One region of the Parabacteroides sp. Y3-G-102 genome, then DNA from elsewhere that is predicted to be linked to it. Evidence: riboswitches for the same ligand, from Rfam matches in the RefSeq annotation. Region 1 holds a riboswitch; each other region holds the start of a gene.
What was found. A riboswitch is a leader RNA that binds a small molecule or an ion and turns the genes downstream of it on or off. The one in region 1 is predicted to bind cobalamin.
Positions count from the first base shown of each region.

Region 1 (3,931 bases):
AAGGTTCATCCTCGTATACGTTCTTTCCATCCATGAAACTATAGCCACCATTCAAGGTAAAGCCCGCTCCCAGATAACTATTGAAGGTCACGTTAATACCTTTGATCTTCGCTTTATCGATATTCGCACGCATCTGTATCTCATCATAGTCCGTACCATGGGCAGTGTTATAAGCATCCCGTTCCGCCGTATCCAACATCTTATAGTTAATCATGCTACGCACGTTATTCATAAAAGCGGATACGGACAAAGAGAAATACCGCATCGTATATTCAGCGCTCAACGTGAAATTGTCGCTCTTCTCCGGGTCCAGATCCGGATTACCGATCGTAAGGCGAGTCGCTCCGGACGCTTTCTTCTCCGATTCCGTATACAGCTCTTTCAATTCAGGTGTACGGAAACCAGCCGCATACGATCCGCGGAAATTAAAACCGCCTACCTTATACAGCAAAGCCACGTTAGGAGTCGCATAACTCTTAAAATTCTCATGGTAAATATAGCGCAAACCCGCGTACGCTTGGAAATGCTCATTGATATTGATCTCGTCTTGAGCATAAAGCGCGGTCGTGTACATACTTTTACCCGCTATGTTATCCGTCTCGCTACTCAGTAACTCTTTAATGAACTCCGTACCAGCCGAAAGCTTATTATACTTGCCCAAACGAAAGATTCCCTTGACATTCAAGTTATGGTAATGAATCCGTTTCGTCATATCACTCTCTCCGCTTTTCTTTCCATCAAAGAAATCCTTATACGTACTATGATTGTCCGACAGATAATCAGCGTTCAAATAAGAGTTCTTATTAATCATGTATTGAGCGCCCGCCCCATAAGTGAACGTCTCTTTTCTCATATCATAGTTGGTCGTATTCACTTTATCCATCGGCATCGGACGATCGCTGGAACGTCCGAAGAAAGTGCCACGCACATAAAAAGACAAACGATCCGTAGCGTCGTACGTGAAACGTTGGTTGATCACGTTCCGGTGAAATCCCTCGGAAGCTTGCTTATTGGTAGGAACCAACTCGCCTTTACTCTCCGTATAGGGATTTAATTGCCAACCATCGGCCCGTTGATATTGATAAGAAGTATATGAACCGAACTTCCCTACATTCACGTCCGCGTTGACCGACTGCAAGAATTGGTTCTTGCTACCATAACGGCTATTGCTCGTCACGTTCACCTTATTGCGGGAATCATCCGTGATGATATTGATAACGCCGGCGATCGCGTCGCTACCATACAAAGCGGAAGCGGCCCCGTTCAAGATCTCTACCCGCTTTACGTTAGACATATCGATACGGGAATAGGTATCATCGCCGGCCAAACGCTTACCGTTTTCCAAGATAACCACGTATTTCTCTGTCAATCCGTTCATATTCATCGTAGCCCCCTGTCCGTTTTCCATAAATACGATACTCGGATTCAGCTTGGTCATCGCATCTTGGAAATTGGTTACGCTCGCCTCTTTCAAGTCTTTTCCCGTAAGCACTTTCACGGGAATAGGGGAATTACTCATGCGGCGATGCGAACCGGTACCGGTTACCACCACTTGATCGATATTCACATACTTTTCTTTCAGCTTAATAACGACATCTTTTTCCGAGTGATCCGTTTGATACACGCCTTGCTCATAGCCAAGGTAAGTCACACGAATACGATGTCTACCATCGGGAAGGTTCAGCTCAAATTTTCCGCTGGCATCCGTGGTTGTACCATTCAAGGATTCCGACACGCGGATATTCGCGCCCGGAATTGGTTCATTACTTTCATCCACGACCTTACCCTGTAAACGTACCTGCGCAAATGATACGTTTATCGCACAACTTACAGCTAAAGCCGCGCACAAACACTTTCTTTTCATAAACGATTTGTTATTATGTATATTTCCGCTTTCCTGACCCCGAGAAAAACAGCAATAAAAACGCTTGGCAGGTTTCCTGACTTACCTCGTAGAAAACGACCTTCCCGTCTTTTACAGACAGTGGTATGAGAAATGTTTTCTACTTTACAAAAGCTTACAGTAGCGGGCACTGCTCCGGATTCACACCGGATTCCCTCTTTATGACGAAACCGGATGGTTTTACGTCATCACCAAAACGGGGGCAAAAGTATGAATTATTTTATATAAACAAAAATATATCCCGGCTTATGTTCTTTAAAAGCTTTACAAAGAGAAGCTTATAACACATCACATCGCCAAAAAGGAAAACAAAAGCAATCATACAAGACACAAAGTTTTCCAAAACTTTTCACAACGCACTACAAATTAACACCTTAACATAATTTAATCAGCAAAAAGTTTTCCAAAAAGAAAATCATATAGTGTAATAAGATACCTTTGCACGCATAATCAATCACAAATTAATCGACATCATGATACAGACAGTTGTTAAACGGGACGGGCGTATCGTTGGCTTCAACGAGGAGAAGATAGTAACCGCTATCCGTAAAGCCATGTTGCATACAGATAAGGGAGAAGATATGCAACTGATTCGCCAGATCACAGATCATATCTCATTCAAGGGAGAACCTCAAATGACCGTAGAGGCGATTCAAGATGCCGTGGAACTGGAATTGATGGCCAGTAGCCGGAAGGACGTAGCGCAGAAATATATCGCTTACCGAAATCAGCGAAGCGTAGCCCGCAAGGCGAAAACACGGGATATGTTCTTGGAGATTATCAATATCAAATCCAACGACATCACCCGTGAGAACGCGAATATGAACGCCGATACACCCGCCGGCATGATGATGAAATTCTCCAGCGAGACCACCAAGCCGTTTGTCGATGACTATTTATTGAGCGAAGAGGTCAAGGAAGCCGTATCAAACAACTATCTCCATATTCATGATAAAGATTATTATCCGACTAAAAGCTTGACCTGCGTACAACACCCGTTGGATCGCGTCCTGAAATACGGATTCTCTGCCGGCCATGGCGAATCACGTCCGGCTAAACGAATCGAAACCGCCAGTATCCTTGGCTGTATCTCTCTAGAGACCGCCCAAAACGAGATGCATGGCGGACAGGCGATACCGGCGTTCGACTTCTACCTAGCTCCTTACGTACGTAATAGCTTTATCGAGGAAGTAAAGACCTTAGAGGATTTATACGGACAGGATTTCTCCCACTTATATAATAAGCCTATCGACGATTACCAGACACAGACCTTGGATGGATTAAGCGGTGATAGACGCGTCATACAACATGCCATCAACCGCACGGTAAGCCGTGTACATCAATCGATGGAGGCTTTTATCCATAATATGAACACGATCCATTCCCGTGGAGGTAACCAAGTGGTATTCAGCTCCATCAATTATGGGACCGACACCTCGGCGGAAGGTCGTTGCATCATCCGGGAGTTATTAAAAAGCACTTACAGAGGCGTAGGTAACGGCGAGACCGCTATCTTCCCGATCCAGATATGGAAAAAGAAACGAGGCGTAAGCTATCTGCCGGAAGACCGTAACTACGATCTTTACCAATTGGCCTGCAAGGTCACCGCCCGTCGTTTCTTCCCGAACTTCTTGAATCTCGACGCGACCTTCAACCAAAGCGAGGATTGGAAAGAGGACGATCCTCAGCGCTATATCCACGAGGTAGCGACCATGGGATGCCGTACCCGTGTATTCGAGAATCGTTTCGGACCAAAAACTTCTATCGGACGAGGTAATATATCCTTCTCGACGATCAATATCGTACGATTGGCTATCGAGTGCATGCAAGTGGAGAATAAGGAAGAGCGTATCGCCCTATTTTTCGCTAAACTGGATCATATGCTGGAACTTACGGCTCGTCAGTTGCATGAGCGTATGGAGTTCCAGAAAACCGCTTACGCGAAGCAATTCCCGTTGTTGATGTCTTCCTTGTGGTTAGGCTCGGAAAAATTGAAGCCTAACGATTCGATTGCCTCCGTTATCAACC
Region 1 covers NZ_JAMOKU010000039.1:38,878-42,808, reverse strand. The annotation lists gene NBH16_RS17470 (TonB-dependent receptor) at 1-1,864, opposite strand, end outside; cobalamin riboswitch at 1,914-2,115, opposite strand; gene NBH16_RS17465 (anaerobic ribonucleoside triphosphate reductase) at 2,377-3,931, shown strand, end outside.

Region 2 (3,931 bases), on a different contig from region 1:
CCTTTTCTATGTCGTACATATATAAAGAAGAGTTGTTATTTCCCATATTGCCCGAATTCAAGAAATATAAAGCCATGAAAGAACTATCCTTCACAAAATCAATAACTCTTACGGAAGCATAAACAGAAGACTCACCTTCCGCATTTGCGGCTATAACTAATAAATAGCCTATATTTACGACATCCGTAATAGCATATGAATGTGTTCCAACTTCTACCTCCGCAATTTTCATATCTTTAGCGGTTCCATCAGAGGAACCATAAATCACGTACTTTGTTACATTGTCAACAGAAGACGGAGCTGTCCAATTTAAGGTTCCGCTAACTTTTAAAGCTTCCGGATTCTCATCCGTAAAACTGACATTAGTTACAGATACATTTGGTATGTTCAGTGAAGGCTCATTGTCATCATCACAGCTGACAAACGAGAAAGACATCAATGCACACAAGGCAGAGACACAAACTAAATTCTTCTTTTTCATTACTTTACTTTTATAGTTTACTAATAGGATAAACAAATACTTAAACGCCAAGAACGGCCCGGCATGGGATAATACTGAATAACATCATAATTCACGTTCGCAAGATTTAACAATTCACCTTGCAAACGCAAACCGAAATATCGAAAACGAAAATCTCGATTTATAGAAATACTCTGTTCTATATAAGAATCAATCCTGTTCCGATCTATATTTTGCGGCAATGCATAACGATCACCAACCGCAGTCAGTATATAAGAGACATTTACCCATGGATTTTCCAAGGTTACGGAAACCGTGCCAGAATGACGAGGTGTATAAGGAATCTGATCCTTATAATTCTTAGCTTCCGGATCTGTCACATCAACCGCGTATTGAAAAGAATAAGTGGAAGCCAAAAGCAAGCTCATTCGTAAGGGCAATCGGAATTGTGTAGATAAATTTACATCTACCCCTTTAATATCCACTTCGCCCATATTCATCATCTTCCAAACATACATGGTAGGTAAAGCCACGATCTTATCTTTCACCGTATTATAATATCCATCCGCCGAAATACTGAAATGCCGCAGCCAATCCCCACAGGAAGAACTCCATGTTACCCCTACATTATATTGGGAAGTTTCTTCCGGTTTCAAATTTGTATTTCCCATACGGAGGTAATACAAGTCCGTAAATGTAGGAACCCGGAATATATCTTTGTAAGAGGCACGTATCCGCAAAGTACTTTCCGAGAATGGCCGCCAAGACAAACTTACAGCCGGGGATAAACGCCTCTTATCATCCGGTTTTTCCCCTTGCTCCACTTTATCAGTGATATATGTTCCCAATAAACTAGCGGTAGCCGTGAATCGACTGTTCTTATATTGCACCGCTAGTACTGATTGAGAGGCCATTCGCTTTGGATTAGGGCCGTTCACAAAATTATTGTCCAGCATAGAGCGAGTTAAATCCGTAGTCAACGTCGCCGATACATACTTTATAGGAGTATACAGCAAACCTACAGAGCCATAATACTCATTCTGTGTATTCAAATCGACTTGTTCGCCCGCAGCATATTTATCATTTATATCTAAATAACGAGTAAAAGCATAATTATACTTAGCCATGGCCCGTAGCGTAAATTTCTCATTAAGAACATTCTTATACCCCGATTGCACGAAAAAGTTATTATCCCATAATCGTTCAGAAGTGTTCTTGTTATATAAATTAACAGAACCGGGAAGCCCCCGCTCCGAATCAAAATAGTACGCCTTAAAGGAAAGTTCGCCTCCCCTTCCAAAATCGCCGAATAGATTACCTTCCAAATGGAAAGAATGGATATCGCTATTTCTTCGCTTCTCTCTCGTTTCCAATTCCCCATTAATTAATGTATAGGGATATTGTCCATCCGCACGCACGAAATCACCATGTAAGGATGCGCTCCAACGCTTTCCTAATTTTTGATCATAATGCAGCACAGGATTAAAAAGCCCGAAGGAACCTCCCTTAACCTTAAGATAAGTATGAAACGATTTGTCTTTAAACGTGGGCTTTCCGGTTTGTATATTCAAGGCGCCTGCCGAAGCATACACCCTTGCCGTTTGGAAAATGTCATCCGACTGCCCGATTGACAAGGAAACCATCTCCACATTATCCAACGAGAAACGGCTGATATCGACTTGCCCGCTTTGCGCGTCCGTAATCGTCACCCCATCGTAACTGACGGCGGTATGCTTCGCCCCCAAGCTACGTACCGAGACCGTTTTCAATCCTCCGATCCCCCCATAATCCTGTACCGTAACTCCCGAGAAGCGTTTCACGGCCTCGGATAGGTCTTGTACTCCCAAGCGATCGATTCCCGCCCGGTCCATAATTTGCAAAGGCGTACCTTCACGGGTGACCGACGGACGTACCTTCTCCACCACTTCCACCCCGGAAAGCTCGTGATAGGCCGTCGTATCGATCTGTTGACCGTAAGCGACACCCAAAGAGAATAACCATGCGCTAAAAACGCATAGGCATCTTATAAGATATAAATCTCGCATAGCAACATTTAGATTTACCAACGTCTTCACCCGAAACGTCGCATAACAAAATCATGGCAGGTTTTCTGGCTCGTCCACCCTCTGTCGGCTACCTTCCCGCCTATCCGATAGGCAGTGGCAACAAGATTTGCCGGGGCTCCAAGGACTTACAGCTACGGGTACAGCTCCGGACTCGCACCGGATTCCCTTTTACTGATTATTATCGGAATCGATAACATCTACACCTTGATTGGCCGCAAAGATACATGTTTACTTTTTGATTAGCAACAAAAAAGCCCCCCGGCGAATCACTTCGGCGGAAGGCTAGGGAGTTTACACTTTTCTAAACATTACTAACAACAAAATATTTATTCTATGTATAAAAGAATAATATCATTAACTGTGCGGTCAACACACGCAAAAACATGGTCAATGGATAAACCGTCGCATATCCAACCGCCGGCGCATCATTTCCTGCCGCCATATTGGAATAGGCTAACGCAGGAGGATCGGTCGTACTTCCCGCAATCAATCCCATCAACGTAAAATAATTCAGTTTATAAAAATACCTTCCCACACAACCGATAATCAGTAGAGGCAATAACGTTATTATAAAACCATAACCGATCCAAGCTACACCACCCTTATTGACTATCGTATCGACAAAACCTTCACCCGCACTCAATCCCACGCAGGCGAGAAACAACGTGATTCCTAATTCCCTCAATAGTAAATTAGAACTTTGCGTGGTATAAGTAACCAATTTATAACGATAACCGAACCGGCTTATCAATATCGCAACGATCAACGGACCTCCCGCTAATCCTAATTTCACCGGTTGAGGAATACCCGGAAAACTAATAGGAAGACTTCCCACGATAATACCCAAAACTATACCAACAAAAATAGTCACCAAATTAGGTTCATTCAAGCGTTTCATTGAATTACCCAGCGTCTCGGCAACTTTCTCCACCGCCAATTCACTACCGACCACTGTCACCCGGTCGCCTATTTGCAAGACCAGATTAGGAGTAGCTACCAACTCCAGCCCCGCACGATTGATCCGAGTCACGTTAATTCCATGTAAACGGCGTAACTGCAAAGCCCCTAATTGCTTACCGTTGATTTCAGACCGGGTAACCAAAATACGCCGGCTGATAAACTGGCTTTCCGCCGGAATCCATTGCTTACGATCCATCTGTATTTCTTGACCGATAAAAGTCTTTATCGCCTCCACGTCATGCTCTGCGGTAATAACAAAAATCTTATCATCCCCATTCAATACCGTGTTCCCCGCCACGATCTCTATCCGATTCGTATCGTTACGTAAAATACGGGAAATAACAAATTCACGGTGTTCCAACAATTTAGATAGCTCACTTACGCTACGACCAAAAATCGCCGGATTCTTCACCACCAAAGAGATAGGTACAGCCTCTCCTCCCGA
Region 2 covers NZ_JAMOKU010000037.1:4,928-8,858, reverse strand. The annotation lists gene NBH16_RS16915 (DUF5074 domain-containing protein) at 1-481, opposite strand, end outside; gene NBH16_RS16910 (TonB-dependent receptor plug domain-containing protein) at 502-2,505, opposite strand; cobalamin riboswitch at 2,544-2,748, opposite strand; gene NBH16_RS16905 (putative transporter) at 2,858-3,931, opposite strand, start outside.
Region 2: linked by a shared signal. The riboswitch ahead of NBH16_RS16910 (TonB-dependent receptor plug domain-containing protein) and the one ahead of NBH16_RS17470 (TonB-dependent receptor) in region 1 are both predicted to bind cobalamin.

Region 3 (3,931 bases), on a different contig from region 1:
CCTTCTCTACCGCATAAGCTTTCTTCTTATCAACGATATCGATCATCTTATGTTTAGCCATGAAACGGGCATGTTCGATGAAGATCTTCTGAATATCCGGATTCTGTCCCAGACCTTCCATAAATACGCTTACCTCGTAGCCTTTCTTTTCCAGTTCCTCTTTCCAATCACCGGCGATATCGTTTTTCGCATGGTCTCCGGCGACAAACATAAATGGCATCAACAAGACTTTCTTCGTTCCATTGGCCTTTACTTGGGCTACCATCGTATCAAAAGTAGGATAGCCCTCGATGGTTCCTACGGAATAATCCTTGAATCCCTTCTCCTTCAACATATAATCCAACATGGCATATTGAGCCGTCGCCGGAGTATAAGTGCCATGGCCTACCAATAAAGTAGCGCCTTCTTTCGCCCCATTTTTTGTGATAGCGACGATTACCGCCTCATAATCCTCCGGTGTATACAATAAAGGATTACCGATACGAATCTCCTTGAAAGAAGATTTCATGGTGGCAACATCCTTACGTAAGGATTCCATCTCGATACCTTCGATTATATTCGTGGATTGGATCAAGACATGTGTATAACCATCAGTCTTTAATTTTTCCAAGGCCTCGATCGGGTTCAGTTTCTCTACGCCACGAGCTTTTAAGCGGCGCATTACAATGCGAGAAGTCCATGCCTCACGCAACTCAACATCTTTGAAAGCTTCTTTCGCTTTTTGATTGATCGCGTCGATTGTCAAGGCACGGGTATCATCATGGGTTGTTCCAAAATGTACCATCAATAAAGCGGCCTTATCGCCCGGTTGTAAAGAGGCGAATAAATCGGATGCTACAAAATTCTCGCCATCGTGCGCACGACAAACTAGGCTGATGACCAGCAAGAAGAAAGATAGTAAGTGTTTCCTCATCATATGAATATATTAATAATTAGATTACATATCAATCCCACGGAGACAACGTATTATTACGTCTCCAACATCTTTTAGATATAGGTGATATTTCTATCCTCTTAATTACTCCTGACCCCGGGAGGAATTAATCATTACTTCGCTTGGCAGGTTTCCTGACTGGCTCGGAAAGCAACCTTCCCATCTTTCTTAAGACAGTGGCATAGCAGAACGCTTTCCTTTTCAAGAGCTTCACAGTAGCGGGCACTGTTCCGGATTCTAACCGGATTCCCTTTTATAGAGTTGTCGGTAGACAAACTCTATCACCTAAGCGGTCGCAAATTTATATAAATAATCCCGAAAAGTAACAACATCTTTCAAAGAATCCCTGTTCCAATAGCATCTTTTTTGTTTAACATCAAATAAATAGATATGGAATGGATAACTAATTTACTTCAACATTATCCGGAGCTAGCTATTTTCATAACCTTAGCTCTCGGTTTCTGGATTGGCAAGTTTAAGATAAAGAAGTTCACGCTGGGAACGGTTACCAGCGTATTATTGGTCGGTGTATTGATCGGGCAATTAAAAATCGATATAAGCGGACCGTTAAAGTCCGTCTTTTTCTTGATGTTCCTCTTCGCTGTAGGATATAGCGTTGGGCCACAGTTCTTCCGGGGATTGAAAAAGGAAGGTCTTCCTCAAATGCTTTTCGCCGCCGTCATGTGTATATTTTGTTTGATCGCTCCTTTTTTGTTAGCGAAACTTATGGGATATAACGCAGGCGAGGCCGCAGGATTATTGGCGGGCTCCCAGACGATGTCGGCAGTATTAGGAGTTGCCGAAGATACGATCGGACAGATGAATATTAGCGATACGGATAAAAGTGCTATGGTAAATGTAATGCCCGTGGCCTATGCGGTAACTTATATTTTCGGTACGGCAGGATCCGCATGGTTAGTGAGTGATATCGGGCCACGTCTTTTAGGAGGACTCGACTACGTGAAAAAAGCGTGTAAAGAGCTAGAGGCTAAAATGGGAAATAACGACGAGAGCGAGCAACCGGGCTTTATGCCTGCCGCCCGTCCGGTAACTTTCCGGGCCTATAAGATTAGTAATGAATGGTTCAAGGATGGCAAAAGCGTAAAGCAGTTGGAGGTGTATTTAGACCAATTGGGACGGCATTTGTTCGTGGAGCGTGTCCGTATTAATAATGTAGTAACCGATGTTAAACCGGATTTGGTTTTACATACCGGAAATGAGGTTGTCCTAAGCGGTCGCCGGGAATTCGTGATCGGAGAGGAGAACTGGATTGGCGACGAGGTCAATGACATTGAATTGCTCGATTTTCCGGCAGAGACGTTACCCGTACTAGTGATCCATAAGGAATACGTGGGGAAAAAGATCTGCTATTTACGCAATCAATCGTTCATGCATGGTGTTAGCATCAAGTCCGTAAGGCGTGCGGGTATCAATATCCCGGTCTTGGCCGCTACGGTGATAGATTCCGGTGATATGCTGGAATTGGTAGGCATGAAATCAGAGGTAAATAAAGCGGCGACGGCTTTAGGATATCCCGATCGCCCAACCAATCAGACCGATTTGATTTTCGTGGGTATCGGTATTTTCTTAGGGGGAATTTTAGGTTCGCTCGCGATTCATTTCGGGGGTGTCCCGATTAGCCTAAGTACGAGTGGAGGTGCTTTGATAGCCGGGCTCGTCTTTGGATGGCTTCGTTCTAAGCATCCGACCTTCGGGCGTATTCCGGAGCCTTCCGTCTGGATATTAAATAATTTGGGATTGAATATGTTTATCGCCGTAGTCGGTATCACGGCGGGTCCCAGTTTCGTGACCGGATTGAAGGAAGTCGGTATAAGTTTATTTATTATCGGTGCTTTAGCGACATCTATCCCGCTTATCATCGGTATTCTGATGGGACGTTACGTTTTTAAGTTCCACCCGGCTATTACTTTAGGTTGTACGGCGGGTTCACGTACGACAACTGCCGCATTAGGAGCGGTGGAAGATGCCGTAGGAAGTGAGACTCCAGCCTTAGGCTATACCGTTACCTATGCGGTGGGTAATACTTTATTAATCATCTGGGGTGTCGTTATTGTGCTAATCATGTAATATATATAATGTATGGACAAGAAGAAAATACATGTCACGAGAGAATATGAGAAAAAGATGTCGGAGATTAGCCCTTTCGAGCTAAAGAACATCTTGATAGAGTTAGCGGATGAGAGCGCTCGTAAAAGTACGCACATCATGCTGAACGCAGGAAGGGGAAATCCAAACTGGATCAGTACGGTTCCACGGGAGGCATTCTTCCTATTAGGGCAGTTCGCCTTGGAGGAATGCCAGCGGGAAACCGAATTGGCAGATGAGATGGCCGGAGCCGCAGGGGTTCCCAACCGCAAAAGGATCGCGTCTCGCTTCGTACAGTTTCTAAAGAAACATGCGCAATCTCCCGGCGCTACTTTATTGAAGGGTACCTATGAATATCTGGTCACGGAAAAAGGTGTAGATGAGAATGAGCTTGTATACGAATGGGCGGAAGGTGTCATTGGTGATCAATATCCGGTTCCCGATCGTATCTTGAAATATACGGAAATGCTCGTGCGGGATTATTTAGACCAAGAATTATGTGATAACCAGCCCCCTGAGGGAATATTCGACCTTTTCGCTACCGAGGGCGGAACTGCCGCCATGTGTTATATCTTCGATTCCTTGCAGCAGAATTTCTTGTTGAATAAGGGAGACAAGATCATTCTCTTCGCTCCGGTATTCACTCCTTATATAGAGATTCCGGAACAGGCTCGTTATCTTTTTAATGTCATAGAGATAAAAGCCTTGAAGATGACAAAAGACGGCTATCACACGTGGCAATATCAAGAAAAGGATTTAGATGTCCTGAAAGATCCTAGCGTGAAAGCCGCTTTCATAACAAACCCGAGCAACCCGCCTTCATACGGATTGACAAAAGCATTGATGAATAGGATCGTTGAGATCGTACGGAACGACAATCCCAACCTTATG
Region 3 covers NZ_JAMOKU010000032.1:15,218-19,148, reverse strand. The annotation lists gene NBH16_RS15645 (sirohydrochlorin cobaltochelatase) at 1-913, opposite strand, end outside; cobalamin riboswitch at 1,042-1,239, opposite strand; gene aspT (aspartate-alanine antiporter) at 1,325-3,022, shown strand; gene NBH16_RS15635 (bifunctional aspartate transaminase/aspartate 4-decarboxylase) at 3,035-3,931, shown strand, end outside.
Region 3: linked by a shared signal. The riboswitch ahead of NBH16_RS15645 (sirohydrochlorin cobaltochelatase) and the one ahead of NBH16_RS17470 (TonB-dependent receptor) in region 1 are both predicted to bind cobalamin.

Region 4 (3,931 bases), on a different contig from region 1:
TGGTACATAAAGGTTGGGCATTGATCCAAGAGATCGAGAGCATGGGTGGTATGGCGAAAGCCATCGAGACAGGTCTTCCTAAGATGCGTATCGAGGAAGCTGCCGCTCGTACACAGGCTCGTATCGACTCTGGTGTTCAGACCATCGTTGGTGTTAACAAATATCGTTTGCCGAAGGAAGATCCGATCGATATCCTTGAGATCGATAATACAGCCGTACGTAACGAGCAGATCGCCGCTTTGAAGGAGTTGCGTGCTAACCGTGACGAAGCCGCTGTTCAAAAAGCTTTGGCTGATATCACGGAGTGCGTGAAGACGAAGAAGGGCAACTTATTAGAGTTGGCTGTTAAGGCTGCCGGCTTGCGTGCGTCATTGGGAGAGATCTCCGATGCTTGCGAGGTGGTTGTAGGTCGTTATAAAGCAATCATTAGAACTATTTCAGGCGTGTATTCATCAGAAACTAAGAAAGACGCAGACTTCCAGAAAGCTTGCGAGCTTTGCGAGCAATTCGCTAAGAAAGAAGGCCGTCAGCCTCGTATCATGATCGCTAAGATGGGTCAGGACGGACACGACCGTGGCGCTAAGGTTGTCGCTACTGGTTATGCGGACTGTGGTTTCGACGTAGATATGGGACCGTTGTTCCAGACTCCGGCCGAGGCTGCCCGTCAAGCTGTGGAGAACGACGTTCACGTAATGGGCGTTTCTTCTTTGGCCGCTGGTCATAAGACGTTGGTTCCTCAGGTTATCGAGGAGTTGAAGAAACTAGGTCGTGAGGACATCATCGTTATTGCTGGAGGTGTAATCCCGGCTCAAGACTATGACTTCTTGTATAAGGCTGGCGTTGCCGCTATCTTTGGCCCGGGTACTTCCGTATCGAAGGCAGCTTGCCAGATCCTTGAGATCTTGTTAGGCGAATAAATAGAGTTTAGACCTTACGGTTTTTAAATAAAGAGAGGCTGGACAATTGATTTTGTCCGGCCTTTTTTAGTATTGTATGCGGGTTTATGTACTTTTGTAGCGATTATTCAATTAAAAAGGGAAAGAATCATGGGAATCGTTATAGGTATAGATGTGGGAGGTAGCACGACCAAGATCGTCGGCGTGGAGGATAAGAAGATCAAGAACCCGATGTTCGTGAAAGCTACCGATCCGGTAACCTCTTTATTCGGAGCCTTCGGTAAGTATATTTATGATAATAACATCTCGCTCTCGAATATAGAGAAAGTGATCTTGACGGGTGTAGGTAGCGCCTATATCGATCAACCTTTATATGGCTTACCAACTGCGAAGACGGATGAGTTCCTTGCGAATGGGCTAGGGGCGCAATATAATACGGGACTGGACAGTCTATTGGTGGTCAGCATGGGAACGGGTACCTCCTTTGTCAAGGTACAAGGCTCCACGATCGAGCATATCGGGGGATTGGGTATCGGTGGCGGAACAATCCTCGGCTTGTCTAAGCTATTATTGAAAACGCATGACTTTCACCAAATAGCGTCTTTGGCCGAGCACGGTTCCTTGAATGATATCGACTTGCATATCCGGGATATTACGCCGCATCCGCTACCCGGCCTGCCGCTGGACGTGACAGCCTCTATTTTCGGAAAAGCGGACGCGAACGCTAAGGTTGAGGATATCGCTCTCGGTATCGTTCATATGGTCTTGCAGACCATCGGACAAGGAGCTGTTTTCGCCTCGTTAAATGGCGATATCAAGAATATCGTATTGATCGGTAACCTGACTCGCTTGCCACAATGCCCGGATATTTTCCCCCGTCTGGAGGAGATGTGCGATGTCCATTTCAAGATACCGGAGTATGCCGAATATCGCACGGCTATCGGGGCGGCTTTATGCTATATCAGGAACCGGGAATATAAGGATATTTTTTGTGGAAAGTGTTAGGCTACATCAAAACTTTATGTATCTTTGCTACATGCTTTGTTCCCTTTCGGCAATCGCCGGATAGGGATTAAAAGGGAATCGGGTGAGAATCCCGGACAGTCCCGCTGCTGTAAGCTTCATAAACGGGTTGAGCAATACTGTTGCCACTGTTCATTCAAGTGAATGGGAAGGCGCTTAAGACCGGAAGTAAGTCAGAAGACCTGCAAGGCGTGTATATTTTCGACGGCTTCGAGGAAAGGCCGGAAGAGAACGCAAGAACCGTATCCGGTTTTTACTATTCTTTATCCAAGGTTTTCTTATCAAGTCGTCTCATGGTTTCGGATAATTATTTTGCCATAATAATTAGGGAAAGAAGCATGAATCTGACCGACGGGATGAGCTCCGTGTGTAAGATGCATGCTTTCTTTGCGTTTAAAGGACTGGGGTATTCCGTGAACACTCTATAGAGAATATTTGTTTATTATTAGAAAAGTGCGTTTATTTGCAACGAGTAATTAACAAAAGAAGTATGAATATGAAGAAAATTGTGGGACTTGTTATGGTTGCCTTGCTAGCGTTGATGGCGCTTCCGGCGAACGCTCAGCTTAAATTCGGTATCAAGGGAGGTGTGAATATATCGTCTGTTCATTTCAACTCGGACGTGTTGAAAGCGGATAACGTAACCGGCTTCCAAGTGGGTCCGATGATCGAGACGACCTTACCGTTGGTGGGTGTCGGGATCGATGCGGCAGTGTTGTATTCGCAAAAGGGTTTGGAAACGACCTCGGCTGGCGGGGTGAAGACTTCGATGAAGACGGATTATATCGATGTTCCGGTCAACTTGAAATGGAAATTCGGCTTACCGATCGTCAAGGCGTATCTGGCAGCCGGTCCGTATATCGGTTTCCGTGTAGGCGGTGATAAGTTTTGGGATATCCCGGGTTCCGTAGCGGATCAGGTGAAGGCGAAGAATTTCAGCGCAGGTCTTAACTTCGGTGCCGGCGTGGAACTGATCAGCCACTTGCAGGTGGGTTTCAATTATGGTCTGGGACTGACTGATAACTATAGTATTGAGAAGGTGAACCTCTCCGACGGTGCCGGAAAGAACCGTGGATGGTCTATCACGGCAGCGATCTTGTTCTAAATAGGTGAAAATAAAATGAGAGAGGCTGGGCTTTAGAAGTCCGGCCTTTTTTGTTATTTTTGGGCTCGTAATGAAACACCTGTTTGAATGAAATACGCGGACGTCATACTTCCCCTTCCTTTGGAGAATAGCTATACCTATCGGATACCCGAAGATCTGGAGAGAGCCGTGACTCCCGGTTGCCGGGTGATCGTGCATTTCGGGAAGAAACGATATTATACGGCTATCGTCATGGAGGTACACGACCGGGAACCGGTATCCGATTTTGAGACGAAGGAGATCTACGCTTTGCTGGATGCCACGCCGGTGCTCCGCCGTCCGCAACTCCGTTTCTGGAAATGGATATCTTCTTATTATATATGTAAGCTGGGCGACGTGTATAAGGCGGCCTTGCCTTCCGGCTTAAAGTTGGAAAGCGAGACGGCGGTTACTTATAATGAGGATTTCGAGGCCACCGCCCCCTTGCGCCCGAACGAGCAAGCGGTACTGGATGCTTTTAGCGGGGTTTTGAAATTGACGATCTCGGAGTTGGAGAAGAAGACCGGTCTTCGAAATGTTGTCCCGATCGTCTCTTCCTTGATGGTGAAAGGGGCGGTCGAGGTGAGCGAGGAGCTAAAGCGAGGATTCGTTCCCAAGACACAGGCGTTTATCCGTTTGGCCGAGGCTTACCGGGATGAGACGAAATTACAGGCGGTGTTCGAGGATTTGAAACGAGCGAAGAAGCAAGAGCTTCTGCTGGTCAGCTTCTTGGATTTAAGCCATACCTTGAATCCCGCTTTATCGAAGGAGCTTTCCAAGAAAGAGCTATTGGAACGCAGTGGTTATACCTCTGCGGTATTGGAGGGGCTGCTGAAACGGGGTATCTTGGAGAGTTACGAGAAAGAGGTGGGTCGTTTGCAAGTATCTG
Region 4 covers NZ_JAMOKU010000013.1:76,289-80,219, forward strand. The annotation lists gene scpA (methylmalonyl-CoA mutase) at 1-917, shown strand, start outside; gene coaW (type II pantothenate kinase) at 1,047-1,901, shown strand; cobalamin riboswitch at 1,921-2,123, shown strand; gene NBH16_RS08465 (porin family protein) at 2,416-3,024, shown strand; gene priA (replication restart helicase PriA) at 3,112-3,931, shown strand, end outside.
Region 4: linked by a shared signal. The riboswitch ahead of NBH16_RS08465 (porin family protein) and the one ahead of NBH16_RS17470 (TonB-dependent receptor) in region 1 are both predicted to bind cobalamin.